DNA from 2 places in the Providencia sp. PROV_01 genome. Region 2 is predicted to be linked to the other one. Evidence: predicted binding sites of a transcription regulator. Region 2 holds the regulator's gene; the other holds the start of a gene.
What was found. Region 2 encodes Fur, which represses iron uptake genes when iron is present. Its sites were predicted from a motif close to ATAATAATGAGAACNACTATCAA; they were not measured.
Positions count from the first base shown of each region.

Region 1: the regulator Fur is predicted to act here: its motif matches at 5,507-5,529, upstream of ACU696_RS06015 (TonB-dependent siderophore receptor).

Region 1 covers NZ_JBRFKD010000002.1:1,190,034-1,197,997, reverse strand. The annotation lists gene ACU696_RS06035 (hypothetical protein) at 55-447, shown strand; gene ACU696_RS06030 (RhtX/FptX family siderophore transporter) at 465-1,688, opposite strand; gene ACU696_RS06025 (PepSY-associated TM helix domain-containing protein) at 1,666-3,099, opposite strand; gene ACU696_RS06020 (hypothetical protein) at 3,096-3,347, opposite strand; gene ACU696_RS06015 (TonB-dependent siderophore receptor) at 3,347-5,485, opposite strand; gene ACU696_RS06010 (helix-turn-helix transcriptional regulator) at 5,593-6,462, opposite strand; gene ACU696_RS06005 (cyanate transporter) at 6,559-7,740, opposite strand; gene ACU696_RS06000 (nucleoside deaminase) at 7,737-7,964, opposite strand, start outside.
Region 2 covers NZ_JBRFKD010000002.1:3,430,687-3,438,650, forward strand. The annotation lists gene ACU696_RS16760 (type I secretion system permease/ATPase) at 1-1,203, shown strand, start outside; gene ybfE (LexA regulated protein) at 1,373-1,666, shown strand; gene fldA (flavodoxin FldA) at 1,821-2,348, shown strand; gene fur (ferric iron uptake transcriptional regulator) at 2,617-3,066, shown strand; gene ACU696_RS16780 (bactofilin family protein) at 3,707-4,240, shown strand; gene chiP (chitoporin ChiP) at 4,417-5,814, opposite strand; partial or broken gene ACU696_RS16790 (oxidoreductase) at 6,378-6,524, shown strand; gene ansB (L-asparaginase 2) at 6,684-7,727, opposite strand; gene ycaO (30S ribosomal protein S12 methylthiotransferase accessory factor YcaO) at 7,922-7,964, shown strand, end outside.

The DNA of each region.
Region 1 (7,964 bases), 2.2 Mb from region 2:
AACACCCTTGCAACTTGAAGTATGACGAGTATATGGCAAACAGGAGTGTTTATAATGATAAGTATCCCTTTCTCTTGGTTTGGTTTCACCGATTGGCTCATTGAGCAAGAGGCAGGGCTTATCATTATGTTTGCGACATTCGGTACACTACTTTTAACGGTTGCCGTCCTTATCATCCTCAATATATTCGGGTTAAAAAAGTACTCGCTCTACATTGCAGGTGCTTTATTTTGTTCCGTTTTCATTAGCATGATGGTCATGATCCCACTGTTACTGCTTTTTAGTATTGAAAATTCAATTAAGTTGCAACTTGTCTGGTTGGTGATCGTTGCCAGTTGCTTAATTTCATTTTTAAGCAACCGACACTATTTAGATATCTACTTCAATTCCATTGCAAAGAAAGCGAATAAAGAAGTCAAAAAACAAAATAAGAAACGTAAAAAATAGCACCGGATCTATTTATCTTAAACTCGCTCTGTTTCTAATCGCTGCATATAGCGGTAGTGCGAAAATGTCACTAACAGCGCAATAAAGGCAATTAACGCCCCTAATATAAACCCACCGGAATAGCCTACCGCTGCGGTTAAACCTACAAGCATCATTGAACTGGCTAATTCACCAATATCACGGGTACTTTGTACTGCTGTCATATCAGTACCTGCTTGCTGATAGCGCGATGCAAATTGCATCCCGGCCGTCATTATCGCGACTGATGTAATCCCCGCAGATAACGAACCAAATGTAATACACAGTGCAACTAAAGAAATAGAAACACCATTAGCCGATTGCAACAGCCATAACAATGAAGATAACAAAGCAAATAACAGACCAAATGAGAAAGCGCGCCACACACCGATTTTACCGATTAACCACGCCCCACCACCACAGCCTAGTACTAATGTGACCATCCCCCCTGCCATGCCCATTTTACCAATTTGCGCTAATGACCAACCCGCATCATTTAGGAATAGTTTGGCTAAACCAAAACCGGAAACAGCCGTCACCGCAGAAAGCAAAGTTAATAACAATAAACGCGGAGCACCACGACGTTTTACCGTTTTTAATAGGCTCGCTTTTTCGTTCATTTCCTGTGTTATTGATGGCGTTTTTAATGGACAGACACTAATAAACAATAAACTGAGTAACGGCACGCAGGCTAAAACCCCCAAAGCAAGGTGTTGGCCTAAACTTTCACTCATGATCATCAACCCTGCGCCACCAATAAAAAAGCCCGCCATCACCCCTGCTATCTGTACCGCATTGATCTTTGATAACATTGTGCCACTGACCTGCTCCGCAGCCATACCATCTGTTGCAATATCTTGGGTAGCACTGGCAAGGGAAGCGGCAAACAACAATACAATGCAGGGTAAAGCATTCTCAACCGATAACCCGATGGTGCTTAGTGCGAACATCGTTATCGTGACAATAATTTGCATTGGAATAATCCAACTTTTACGGCGACCTAAACGGTTCCCCCAATGGTTATCAACAAACGAAGCCCATAAAAATTTCACTACCCATGGCAAACCGACTAATGGCAAAAAAGCTAATGCTTTCAGTTCGCCTCCATCATGGCGTAAAAAAGTAGGCAATGCATCCATTGCTATCCCCATCGGTATCCCTTGCGCAAGATAAAGTAACCCCAAAGTCACCACTAACTGTTTATTTTGTAATAGATCTTTCATACTCACTCCGCGCACGTTTTGCTGTGCCTGACAATTTTCGACAACCGAATAAAATACATAAAAGCCCTATTCCGCCACATAACAAAACGAGATTGATACGAGAAAAAGGCAACGAACTAAACAGATAGGAGGCTATAAATGCGAATAGCAACAAAACAGCGGAGAATAAAAGGCATGCCTGCAAGCTCAACTGTGCATTTTTGCAGAGTAAACTCGCTATACAGGCTATCCCCCAGCCCATAAAAAAGTGCATTGGTAGCAAAGCAGTGAACCATGGTATTAGCGCTAATAGTGCGCATGCGGACAACAGCAATCCACCACAACTGCCCACAATGAACCTTGCCGCTAGGCTATAATTTCTTTTCCAACACCATATGGCGAGGCCGACAGAAACCAATATCAGCCCACTCACCCCTACGATAAAATGCAGATAACTCAATGTATTACTTATTTTAGGTAACCATTGATATTGCCCATAATGCAAAGGTTGGATGGCGATAAAAGCACGTGTCCAAATACCTTGCTGTGCAGAATTCCGCACTGCAACTAACTGGCGCTTTTTACTATCAAATTGATATTGTTCAAAGTTAGAGGTAGATAACTGTCCATTACGCACACCGCCAATCACCCACGTATCACCTTGCTTGAACAAGATTTGAGGGATAAAGCTAGGGACTGTTTGCTGTAATGCGCTGATTGCCGCAGTAATCGAGCTTTCAGCCGCGGGAACCGGTGTTTTCAGTGGTTTAAACTCGCCCATCAAGGTTTTCATGATAATTTGTGGATTATCCGGTGCAGCCCTTTCACCAAGGGAAACCGTTCCTAGCGCCCCTAGGCCTGATAATGCTCCGGTAAACGCAAATAAAACCAGCCACGGATAACACCATAGGCCAAGCCAGCTATGTAAATCATGGAGAAACACTCTCAAGTGTGTCACACGCGGCAAGCGCACCATTGTGGATATTCTGCGGCGTTGTATCACTAGCCCTGTGATTAACAAAACGGCGAATGCAAAACCAAATAAACTGATAAAAACTCGCCCAGGAAAATCCATAAATAAGTTTTTATGTAATGTTACTAGCCACATTGTCGGGCTGTTTAAGGCAACCAATTCACCGTTAATCGCGCTATAGCTTAATTCACATCTTCCCATACCTTGGCAAAAAGTGATCTCAGGATTATGCTGCTCAGGCAGCTGGATCATGGTTGCACTTGGTTGCAACGCAAGAAGCTGTTCGAGTGGTAATAACTCACCTGAAAGTGGCACATTGTTCCACCATAACCGCAATGCATCACTACCTAAGCTCCAACACCCTGTGAATAGGATCACAAACAGAAAAACGCCAAATAGCGCCCCAGCACTGCGATGTAATTGGTCTAAACGACGAGTGAGAGGCTGTTTATGCTTCATACCCACCCCGCCATCATTAAAAAAAGCGGCAATAGCCACCAGCTATAGCTACGTACTAATAATTTTCGCCAATTTAGTGCACTGAAGTTATAAACTAATAATCCCATCGTGATGATAACGCTTAGAAATATTGCACCATATACGCGTTCGAGCGGATCTGCTGATGGATAAAAACGTGCTATCAACATCGATAGCACGATCCCACCGAACAACGTGCCAATAACTGCTAGGCAACTGACTAATTTCATTAAAAATCAGCCTTCAATGTAAACATTACATTACGTGGATCACCATAGCGGTTATTCCATTGTGGAGAGAAGAGTCCTGAGTAATAACGACGGTCGAACAAGTTATTAACATTAACCGCTGCCGTCCATGTCTCATCGATTTGGTAACCTAAGCGGGCATTAAAAATGGCATACCCACCTTGACGCAAGGTTACATTACCATTGCTAGTGCTGTAGGCGCTTTGCGCTTGCATACCACCGCCCAAGCTCCATTTGCGCTCATTCCAAGGTAGGTCATAGTTAGACCACACGCGTAGCATATGACGAGGGGTTAAAGTGTTATAAGACTCCCCTTGATGCTGACTGTCATCACGGTATTTCGTATCCGTATAGGTATAACCCACCGATACATCCCAAAATGGGGTCAGATAACCAATACCTTCAAGCTCAAAACCTTGGCTACGAACTTTACCACCACTAATGAAATAGTTATTAAAGCCCCCTGTTGGGTGTGCAGGGTCAATTTGTGGGTTATTTTTAATATCAATTTGGTAAATAGCACCTGATAGGTTTAATCCGCCATTGAATAGCGCGCCTTTGACACCCGTTTCAAGCGTTTGCCCTTCAACAGGCTTGAGCATTTTTCCGCTCCACGTTTTTCCTGTTTGTGGCTGATAGACTGTTGAATAGCTGCTATACCATGACCATTGCGGCGTAAAATCCCAAATCACACCACCGTAGGGAGTAAGGCGGCCATTTTCGGTGAAGTTTGCTGTTGGTGTTTTGACATCCCACCAGCTATCACGCACCCCCGCAATAACAGTAACAGGTTCGATCACTTTGATACGTCCCATCCCGTATAGACCCTTTTGCGTCGTTTTGGTTGGCCCTGCGGAGCTATAAGCGCCAACATTAGGTTTTGGTACACTGTGAGGGTCCCAACGATACACGTTCACTGGTACATTTAAGGCGGGGTCTAAATCTGCGCTATATTGCTTTTCACTGGCATGTGAGTAACTTGCACCGACAACTACATCATGGGTTAACCCCCATGCGTCTACCTTACCGTTTACACTGGTATCTAAGCTGGTTTGTTCGTTACGGAATTTATACGCTCCCCCCATTAACATTGCACCATCACCGGTTACAGGGTCGATATTTCCCCATGCTCCTGCGTACAATAATCGGGCATTTACATGTTGATACTCTGCGTTAAGCTTATATTGCCAATCATCATTGATTTTATGTTCAATACCCGCAAATGAACGGGAGGTATCCCACTTGAAGCGGTCCCAATCCACATCTAAATAGGTTTTACGTGGTAAATGTAAATCACTGCCATCTTTACCGAAAGGAACACCTGCCATATTGGTAACAGAATCAATTGTTTGGAATTGTGCCCCCATACGCAGTAAAGTATCTGGGGTAACATCGATGTCAACAGTACCGTACATCAACCGTGTTTGTTGGTCAGAGATATCATAAAAATAGTCTTTATCTTCCCATGCCATGACAAACCGCCCACGCACTGAACCTGATTGATTCAGTAGGCCCCCAACGTCCACTTCTCCACGATAACGATCCCAACTTCCCGCACTTAAGCTCAACTTGGCCATATTTTCTTTTGGCGCATGTTTTCTTACCATATTGACGGTTGCGGCGGGGTTTCCCATACCATGTAAAAGGCCGTTCGACCCGCGAAGAATTTCAACCCGCTCATATACCGCCATATCTTGAGGAGAACTGGCCATGTTACCTAATAGAGCTGGCACACCATCAATTTCAAATGAATCAATCTGGAAGCCGCGCACATAATAAGCCGTTGTTAACTTCACATAGGGCGCACTGGTTACCCCTGTTGCACGTTGCATGACATCATCAAGCGTTTGTAGGTTTTGTTTTTCAATTTGCTCTCTATCAATCACGCTAACAGATTGCGCCACTTCCCGTGGTTTGAGTGCAATTTTTCCGAGTGTTGTCACCCCCGGTGCAACATAGTCATCATCAATCTCTGAAGATGCGGTCACTTGTATAACATCCTGTTTCGGTTGCATAGGTGCTGCATTCACCATCGCAGAGCAACTCACTGTTGCACACAAAAGGGCACAAGGTGTTAAGCGGAATTTTCCGCGTGACTTAATGTTATAAACGGACAGCATTTCCCACCCTAAAAAAGTTAAATGATAATTGTTATCAATTTAACAATTAATGTAATGGGATACTTTCGACCGCCGGAATTTGTCTATCGTTATCCGGCTACACACTGTTATTTTTTGAGTTGATTAGGTGAAATGCCAAAACGTTTGCGAAATGCAACGGAGAAATGAGCGGGGGTATAGCCGACTTGGTAAGCCACTGTTGAGATATTTGCATCATTCATACTCAATAGCTGGAAAGCTGTTTCCAAACGGGTCTCCTGCAACCAGCCATAAATACTATTGCCAAATAATTGGCGAAAGCCTTGCGTGAGTTTACGGGTATTGACCCCTAACCGTTTAGCCAATTCATCTAAACTGGGTGGGGATTCCATTTCCTGAATCAATATAGTTTTTGCCATATGCAAGATATCAATATCTCTCTGGCGCAATACGCTCATAACAGGCGTATTTGTATGAGATAGCGAATGATGTAAGCACAGTGCCGTAATTTCAGACACTTTAGCGCTTAAATAGAGTTGGCGTAATGACGAATGAGTTGGGCAAGCAAATAACTGATGAGTGATCGCCAGTACACTCGGTGGAATAACCAACTGTAATAGCTTTGGGGAACGAGGATGATAACAAGTATCTGGTAAACTTAATTGTTGCATTTCCAACCATTCAGGAGAAATATCTATCATGGTGTATTTCATGGTTTGCTGGCCATAAAATTGATTATTCAATAGATAATTTTGCGAGCTGCTCGATAAAATCAAAGAAGGTGAATTGACTTCAACATTTTGTCCCGCGCTACTACGGCAACCCATTGCTCCTTGATGGATAGCCACAATTTTGAGCCCAGCGGCTTGTTCTTCTTCAATACCTAAATCACGGTTAATCAGAAACTCACCGCGGCGGATCCGGATAAATTCACCAACAGATTGTTCTTCACGGGCTGAATGTGCTTGTGTGAATTTATCTTCAATACGCTGCTGCATAGGGCTCTTACCTAGACGAATAAATAAACAGTTATAGTGGCAAAAAAACACCAAGATAACAATAATTATCATTCGCAATAAAAAAGAGGAGATTAATTATCTTAAATTGAAGATTTGACTATAGCTTTTAGGGTTCAAACGCAAATAAAGAATCAATGTTACTAATACAAAGACCACATGCATTGCCCATACCCATGTAAAACTCTGGCTGACTTGATGTAACCAAGCCGCCACTAATGGCCCAAATGCAGCAATAATAAAGCCACCAGCCTGCATCAACGACGTTAATGCGCCTGCGCTAACGGGATGAGGAAGGTGATCTAAAGCCGTAATAATACTGAGTGCAAAGCAGCCGCCTAACCCCATGCCTAATAGCGCCACCCACAAAAGTGGCACATCGCTGGCAAACAGCATCAGCCCAGAAAAACCAAGTGCTTGGCAACTGAGCGTGACTATCAACCAAAAGCGACGATCAATATTATGCGAAGCAAATACAGGGATCATTAGCGCAGATAACGCCTGAAACACCGTTAATATGGCAACAAACGTGCCACTTTGTGCAGCACTCATTCCCTGCTCTTGGAAAAAAGGTGCCAACCAAGTCACTACGGTACCATAACCCGCATTAATCAGCCCAAAACCTGCCATCAATAACCATGCTCTCGGCTTTCGTAAGAACACCAATACTGAAACTGATTCTACTTTTGAACTCCGCTCTGTATGTACATTCGCCCAAATAGCCAACAACGCCAGCAAAGCTGGGAAGGCAAGCCACGCTAAGGCACTCTGCCAATGGCCTGTCATTTCCTCAACTAAAGGGGTGAGCTGTGCGCCAATTGCTCCCCCCGCCATTAACGTGGCGGAATACAACCCTGTCATCATCGCCATTTTTTGGGGGAAATTCGCTTTAATGAGCCCAGGAAATACCGACTGAATATAAGCCGCCCCCACACCACATAAAAAAGCCGTTAATAATAAAGCCGCACCATCAACAACAAAGTAACGAGCGAGTGAACCGACTAGCAGTAATAGCATTGCAGTACTGATCCCTGCACGCTCGCCTATACGTTGGTTTAACATCGGTACAACCAATGCCCCAACCCCCATCAACAACATGGGTAACAAGGTTAAAAGCGAAATGCTTTGATAACTCATCCCTGTCGTTTGAATGATATTGTCGATAACAGGCCCTGGGCCCGTCATAAAGGGCCGTAAATTCAACCCGACTAAGACAATGGTCAGTATCAACGCCAACGAAGATGGTGCTGTTTTACTCATTTAGATTGCCGTTCCCACCACTGTTGGTACAGGGTGCTGCGCATTTCACCGTTGGGCTTTAATTGCTCAAACCGTAAACCTGATTGTTGTTCAGGCGCGACTCTCAGCGCTTTTGCAATGGCATCCGTAGAAAGCCCAAAAGGTGCGGCATCATCGTTTGAATAGGCGTAAACGACCCGAGAGATACCCGCCATTCGCATGGCAGCAAGGCACATGGGACAAGG
Region 2 (7,964 bases):
TGGATGATACTCGGCCCCATTATTCGCCAACAAACTGAAAAATCTTATCAAGCGGATGAAAATGGTCTCACTTTTCTCACCGAAAGTATTACTGGGATTGAAACCATCAAAACAACCGCAACAGAAAAATACTTTAATCAACGTTGGAAAAAAATATTTAGCAAACAGCTAACTCAAAGCTTTAAAGTCTCAATGCGCAGTGAAGTAGCCTCTCAATTAATGACATTTGTGAGCAAAATAACGACTGCGATCCTTTTGTGGGTCGGTGTCAAAGAGGTATTAAATGGTGGAATTTCTCCTGGCGAATTAGTGGCATTTAATATGCTAAGTGCGCATGTTACGCAGCCCGTATTGCGGTTTGCCCAGGTTTGGCAAGATTTCCAACATACCATTATTTCATTACGCCGAGTGGGAGATATTCTTGATGAACCGGTAGAAAATGAACGTAAAGGGATTGCAAATACATCAAATATTCACGGAAAAATAGAGTTTCAAAATATCCGTTTTCGCTATCAACCTGATACACCTGAAGTTCTCAATAATTTATCCTTAATGGTTAATGCAGGTGAATTTATTGGTATTACTGGCCCCTCAGGTTCAGGAAAAAGTACCTTAACGAAATTATTACAGCGGCTTTATGTCCCACAACATGGGCAAGTTATTGTTGATGGCATGGATTTAGCTGTCGCAGATACCGTATCATTACGCCGAAAAATGAGCGTCGTATTACAAGAAAGTACCTTATTCGTTGGTTCTATCGCAGATAATATCCGTTTGAGTCATCCACAAGCGACTGACGAGCAGGTGATTCACGCAGCAAAATTAGCGGGAGCTTATGAATTTATCATGACATTGACTGATAATTTTAATTATCCCTTATCAGAAAAAGGCTCCAATCTTTCAGGTGGTCAACGTCAAAGGATTGCACTTGCGCGTGCATTACTCACCGAACCCGATATCTTAATTCTCGATGAGGCCACTTCTGCACTCGATTACGAGTCAGAAGCCGCCATTATGGAGAATATGCCATTAATTACTCAAGGAAGAACCGTCATTAGCATTGCTCATCGGCTAAATACGATTATGCACGCTGATAGGATATGTGTGATTTGCCAAGGAGAAGTACACGAGATGGATACCCACGAAAACTTACTCAAATCAAATGGTTTATACGCCAATTTATGGCACCAGCAGACACAATAATACGAATAAAAAAGCATCACGCTTATAGCAAGTGGTGCTTTTTTACCAAAAGCGCTCATTTTACAATCAATTAAACCCAATCATCATTGATGAAGCTATAGCACAAGGGGATTAGCTAGGGTATCATGGCGCGCTGAATTACTGGCACACCCTTTTAGCAGTTATAGACATGGCAAAAGAACAAACGGATCGAACGACACTAGATTTGTTCGCTGAGGAACGAAGGCCTGGGCGACCTAAAACAAGCCCGCTATCACGGGATGAACAACTGAGGATCAACAAACGCAACCAACTGAAACGAGATAAAGTGAAGGGATTGCGCAGAGTTGAATTGAAACTGAACGAAGACGCTGTCGCGGTATTGAATCAGTTAGCTGAAGATAAAAATATAAGCCGTAGTGAATTGATCGAAGAAATTTTGATGTCACAACTTGAACATGTTGATACATCAATACTCAAGTAACGTTATCTTGATAAATCACACAAATTTGACAGACTTAGCAACATTTTTTCGCCAAAATAAGGCGTAATATTCTATCTATTTTCGTTCTAAACGGGCTATAGAAGGCGAATTTTCACCTCTAGCTCTCTTAGAAAAACAAGAGGTTAATCACTTTATGGCAGTCATAGGCATTTTCTTCGGAAGTGACACAGGTAACACAGAAAATATTGCCAAAATGATCCAAGAAAGATTAGGCAAAGATGTAGCAGAAGTTCACGATATCGCGAAATGCAGCAAAGAAGATATTGAAGCTTTTGACATTCTACTTCTTGGTATTCCAACTTGGTATTATGGTGAAGCCCAATGTGACTGGGATGATTTCTTCCCTACTCTCGAAGAGATTGATTTCGAAGGTAAACTTGTCGCCTTATTTGGTTGTGGAGACCAAGAAGACTACGCTGAATATTTCTGTGATGCTATGGGTACGATCCGCGATATTATCGAACCACGTGGTGCTGTTATTGTTGGTCACTGGCCAACAGAAGGTTATCACTTTGAAGTATCCAAAGGCATGGCAGATGACAACCATTTTATTGGTTTAGCTATTGATGAAGATCGTCAACCTGAGCTAACTGATGAACGTGTTGATGCATGGGTAAAACAAATCTCTGAAGAAATGTCTTTAGCTGAAATTTTAGGCTGATAGACTACATAAAGAACCCTTACCCATAGATTACACCACTGTCTTACACAAAATGAACCCCAAAGCCAGTGGCGTAGTCTAAAATAACCGATAAGGTATCCTAATAGGATAGGTTCTCAAGAGATTATCAAAATAATGAGACAATGCATGGTTTCTATTTTTATTTTCCATGCCTATAATTGTAAATCAGTTTAGAAGACAACTGTATTGATGTTAAAAATGTCTCATTATTGTTAAATTTATGATTTAAGATACAGGACAAACCCGCATGACAGACAACAATAAAGCATTGAAAAATGCTGGACTCAAAGTCACTCTTCCAAGATTAAAAATTTTGGAAGTACTTCAAGAGCCTGAGTGCCACCACGTCAGTGCGGAAGATCTCTATAAAAAGCTGATCGATATGGGTGAAGAGATCGGGTTAGCAACTGTATACCGCGTGTTAAACCAGTTTGATGATGCCGGTATCGTAACCCGTCACAACTTCGAGGGGGGTAAATCTGTATTCGAACTAACTCAGCAGCATCACCATGACCATTTAATCTGTTTAGATTGTGGAAAAGTGATTGAGTTTACTGACGAATCCATTGAAACCCGCCAAAAGAATATCGCTGCTCGCCATGGCATTAAACTATCTAACCATAGTTTATATCTATATGGTCATTGCGCAGATGGTGATTGCCGTGACAATGCTGACGCACACGAAGCAAAAGAGTAATAGTATTCAACCATCGTTGATGAAACATCATGGTTAAAAATGCCAAAACCCTGATAATACAATTTTATCGGGGTTTTTTATTTTAAGTATTAATATTCCCTTTTTTACTCGATTAGTGATAATTGCTAGTAAGTAACTTAAACACAATTATTTATCACTGTATTTTAGCAACAATGCAAGATTTTTATAAAAACTATAATAGTTGCAATTCAAATCAAAACCCTTATATTATTTCAGAGATAAATATATTCCGTTATCTAGAATAATACTTTACATATCAAAGTGGTATATAAATAACATCATAGATGATTCCAAACACTTCATACTATTTAAAATTATTTAATTACCTTACTATAATTTCAACTCCAAATTAGAGAGTTAATGATCCAAATGTAGTCATAACGTTAAATCATCATTTAAATGCGTAATTACATTTATTGACTAAACTAATTGAGTACTTTAGTAATTTGTAAGAGATTAACTGATGAAAAAAAACTATCTTTTTCTCAATACAAGTTTTTTCTTCTGGTTTCTTACTTTAATAGGGTGGTTTTTTAGCTATTCGTCTATCACCTTATTTTCGTTTGTATTATCAATACTGTTCTTGATCGTATACTTCAATCAAAAAAAGGTAAGTAAAATGTTCACCAAAAGACAAAACAAGCCCACGCCTACAGCGACGTCCCCTTCTATAAGTAATGAGCCTGAAGTGACTACAAAAATAGAAGAACAAATAACACTGTCAACTCCGACTATTAGTGAAGAAAAATCGAATACGATTATCTCTAGGGACGTTATTTTTGAAGGAAATATTACGTCTAATGAGCAAGTGCATATCTATGGGAAAGTCATTGGAAATATAACAGGAAAAGAAAATACGGTTAAAGTTATGTTAAACGGCCAAGTTACGGGAAATATCACCTGCAAAGAACTGGTGGTTAATGGTCGTATTGAAGGTGAATGCTTATCTGATACTATTTGTATTGAAAATAATGGGGAAATCCACGGTACTATCCATTACAGTAGTTTATCAATTAAAAAAGGGGGAATTTTATCTGGCCAAGCACAAGTTAAAAACCCACCCCATCAATCAGAAAAAGTTACCGTATTAAAAGATAAATTAAAACAAGATACCCTTATACTCAATGAAAGTGTAAATAACGCATCCTTGTAATCAAAAATAAAATAAGGTGAATAAATTCACCTTATTTTTAACTCTTAATATAAGTGTTTATTCTTGTCTTAATATTCCATTCAATATTAAAAATATATGGTAAGCCTTTAGCTATCAGGGCAAATGACTGCTTTAGTTTCTTTATAGCAGTCATTGCTACTAAAGGATTTTACTAATTAGAATACCGTGAATGGCATCATCACCATAAATTTAATATCTTTTTCATCTTGGAAGATATTTCCGTAACCACCGCCATAGCTCGGAATATCTGTATGGTTATCATACTTGGTAAAATGCAGTTTAAATAGCGTATCTTTTGCTCGACCTGATTGTACGGTATATAAAATATCAAAGTTCCATGCACTTTCTTTTAAGCGTACATCCTGAGCATATTGGCTATTAGTACTTGGTTTAGCATCCCATCCATAAATATATGAGGTTCCAACCTTCCATCCAGCTAAGTCCCAATTTTTTAAATCATACATAACACCGGCCATAACGGCTTTTTCATTATTAGCATTCCAATCCGAACGGCCATCCCACCAAATGTCCATGCGACCATTTGATGTTGCCCAACCGGGGGTCATACGCTGTAGGAAATAACCTTGGTTACCTTTGGCTTTTACATAGGTTCCTTCTAATTTAAAATCAAATTCATCGTAAGTGTAGCCTAGTGTCATCGCTTGCAACCAAGCTAAACCGTCATAAACATCGTTAACTCCACCGCCTGAAACCTTATCTTTTGCACCATAAAATTGATAAGACATACGTAAGTCACGGTCAACAACAGGAACTGCATAGGAAACCTTGGCAAAATATTGATCCATATAGCTTTTAGCTTGCCCATATGCCCCTTCTAAGACTAAATTGTTTTTAAAGTCATATTTAAAGCCAATTGAGTGTAAATAACTGATCCCAGTTTCACCATCCGCTTCACGAAAGTCATACATGCTACGGTACCAAGGTGCTTTATAGCGGTCAGTCCACATATAGGACATGCTAAGTTCACCATTTTGCTCAAAATCAAACACCCCGCCTACCTCTAATCCGCGATATGTACCCGGCATATAGCTCCAGTGGGATGCGAGTATAGTTTGACCAGTAGGTTGAATATAGCCACCTCTACCCCAGAAAGGGCCATATTTCAATTTTGCAGCAGCCTTATAAAAAGTCACACCACTACGATCTCCAGTCCATTTTTCATCCCAACGTGATTTCGCATCACTAAAGCCGATTTCATTGGGTGCAGCTGGCCCACTATTAGATAACTCAATAGCGGTAAAACCCGCTAAATCTAGCCCGATGATGTCCTGAAAATAACCGGATGAGAAATCAAGACTGGCATTAAATGTTGAGTGTTTAAGATTATCCGCATACTTTTTATATTTATCGCTATTTGGGTCTAAATCTTTACGTGAACGATCGCGTTGCCAGTAGTAAAGGCCACCTGTAAGTTTTGAATCTTCAATAAATTGCTCCGCATGCATGATTGGTTGATAACCAATAGGAAGCATTGCTATTGCAATTTTTAAGACGAGCAATTTCCTGCCAGTATTGACATTTTTATTAACCATTCTTGTATTCCTCTAATATTTTTTAATTTTATTTTTCGGCCGAAATACGATTTAACTTTCCATTTAAATCTAAATATTCACAATGAGTTATATCTCTTGCGATGTATTTAGCCTATTTTTTGCAACGCGAATTATCAACACAGATACAGGCTTTGTTGCCAAAATATGATCAACGGCACATTAATTTTAATTAACTGTCATTATCACCGATGATGACCTTGCTAAAAATAAAAAGTAATTGATTGATAAATATAAAAAATATGCATGGGATACGTATAAGGAAGTGTTTAAGAAAAAATCAATAAATTAACTAATTGTTCCTTAATTTCGTCTATTCTGTAGGAATTCGCTAAGTTCTATCACCACATTGACCTAATTGCCTTAAAATAGATCAGATTACTGAGTCAAATAATTAGGATAAATGTTGTTATGCTGAAAAATAACATACACAGCTATAAAATTTCTCAATAAATAATCAAATAAAATGTACAGCATTATTAAGAAAAGCACCGCATTATCATTTGCTATTATGAACTCTCCTTTTCAATATAAAGAGTTCGTAAATGAAAATAGACTTAACAGGCAAACGCGCATTAGTCAGTGCATCAACAGCTGGAATTGGTTATGCAATTGCTAAAGGCCTCGCTAATTGTGGCGCAGAAGTTTTGATTAATGGCCGTAACAATATACGTGTTAATGATGCCGTTTCTCTGCAGCGACTTCCGGTGCAGCCTTACGTGTTGATGGTGGCGTTATCGATGACATTGTGTAATTCGAGCATTCAATAATATTGCCTTATTGTCACAGCAAAACTAACGGGGTACAGGCTACTGCACCCCGCTGTATGAAATAAATACTCGTTTTGATAATTAATATTTTTCGAATAATGCCTGAATTTGCTGAGGATCTTTAGTCTGAGTTAAGGCTAATTGCAGCAATACGCGCGCTTTTTGCGGATTTAACCTTTCTGAAGCAACAAAACCATATAAGTTATCATCCACTTCGGCATTTCTTGTCGTATACCCTGTTGGTACACGGCTTGAGCGAACGACAACCACGTCTTCTTTCGCTGCTTTTGCTAAAGCGTCAAAGACAGTCTTATACATATTACCGTTACCCACACCCGCGCTTACAATTCCTTCAACCCCTTCTTCTCTCAAGGCTTTCACAGGAGCTGCTGATGCATTGGCATAGTTATAAACGATACCTACCGCAGGGAGCTTTTCGAGCTTACTGACGTCGAATGCCGCTTTGTCACTACGAGGTTGCGCCGCTTGGAAATAAGTAACTTTACCATCATGAATAAAGCCTTCTGCCCCACTATTAACGGCATCAAACGCTTGTACTTCAGTGGTGCTCATTTTCATCACATTACGGCCTTGCACGACTTTATCGTTCATTGCCATCAAAACACCGCGCTCTCCAGCAGACTTATCCGTCGCTAAAACGACTGCATTATACAGGTTCAAAGGACCGTCAGCGCCTAAAGCCGTTGACGGTCGCATTGCACCAACCAAGACAATGGGCTTTTTACATTGCGTGGTTAAATCAAGGAAGAATGCCGTTTCTTCTAAAGTATCAGTCCCGTGAGTGATTACAAAACCATCTGTTTTATCGCAATCTTGGTTAATTTTTTTCGCCAGTGCCAGCCAAACTTGGTCATTCATATCTTGCGAACCAATATTCACCAATTGCTCACCGCTTAAATTAGCGATTTTTTTGGTTTCTGGCACCGCATTAATTAAAGCATCAATCCCTACTTTACCCGCTTGGTAACTGGAGGATGTGGCTGAATCACCACCACCTGCTATCGTTCCCCCTGTCGCCAATACCGTAATATTCGGTTGAGCGATAGCGGATACGGCAAACAGTGAAACCAATGTCGCCAAAAGCGCTTTATTTCTGTTTTTCATCCTATTTTCCTTTCATTAATAAACTTCGGTTATTATGTGGAATTGTGCTGAATTTTATGTGACCTATACAATTATTTTAGGATAAATAATGAATTTTAAGATGATTTATCTATGAATGAATAAAAAGCGTGAGGCTTGCAGCAAAAATCCGTATCATAGCCCGTTTGAAACACTCTATTCACAAGTGACTGACAATGAGCCAAACTTTTATTCCCGGCAAAGATGCCGCTCTTGAAG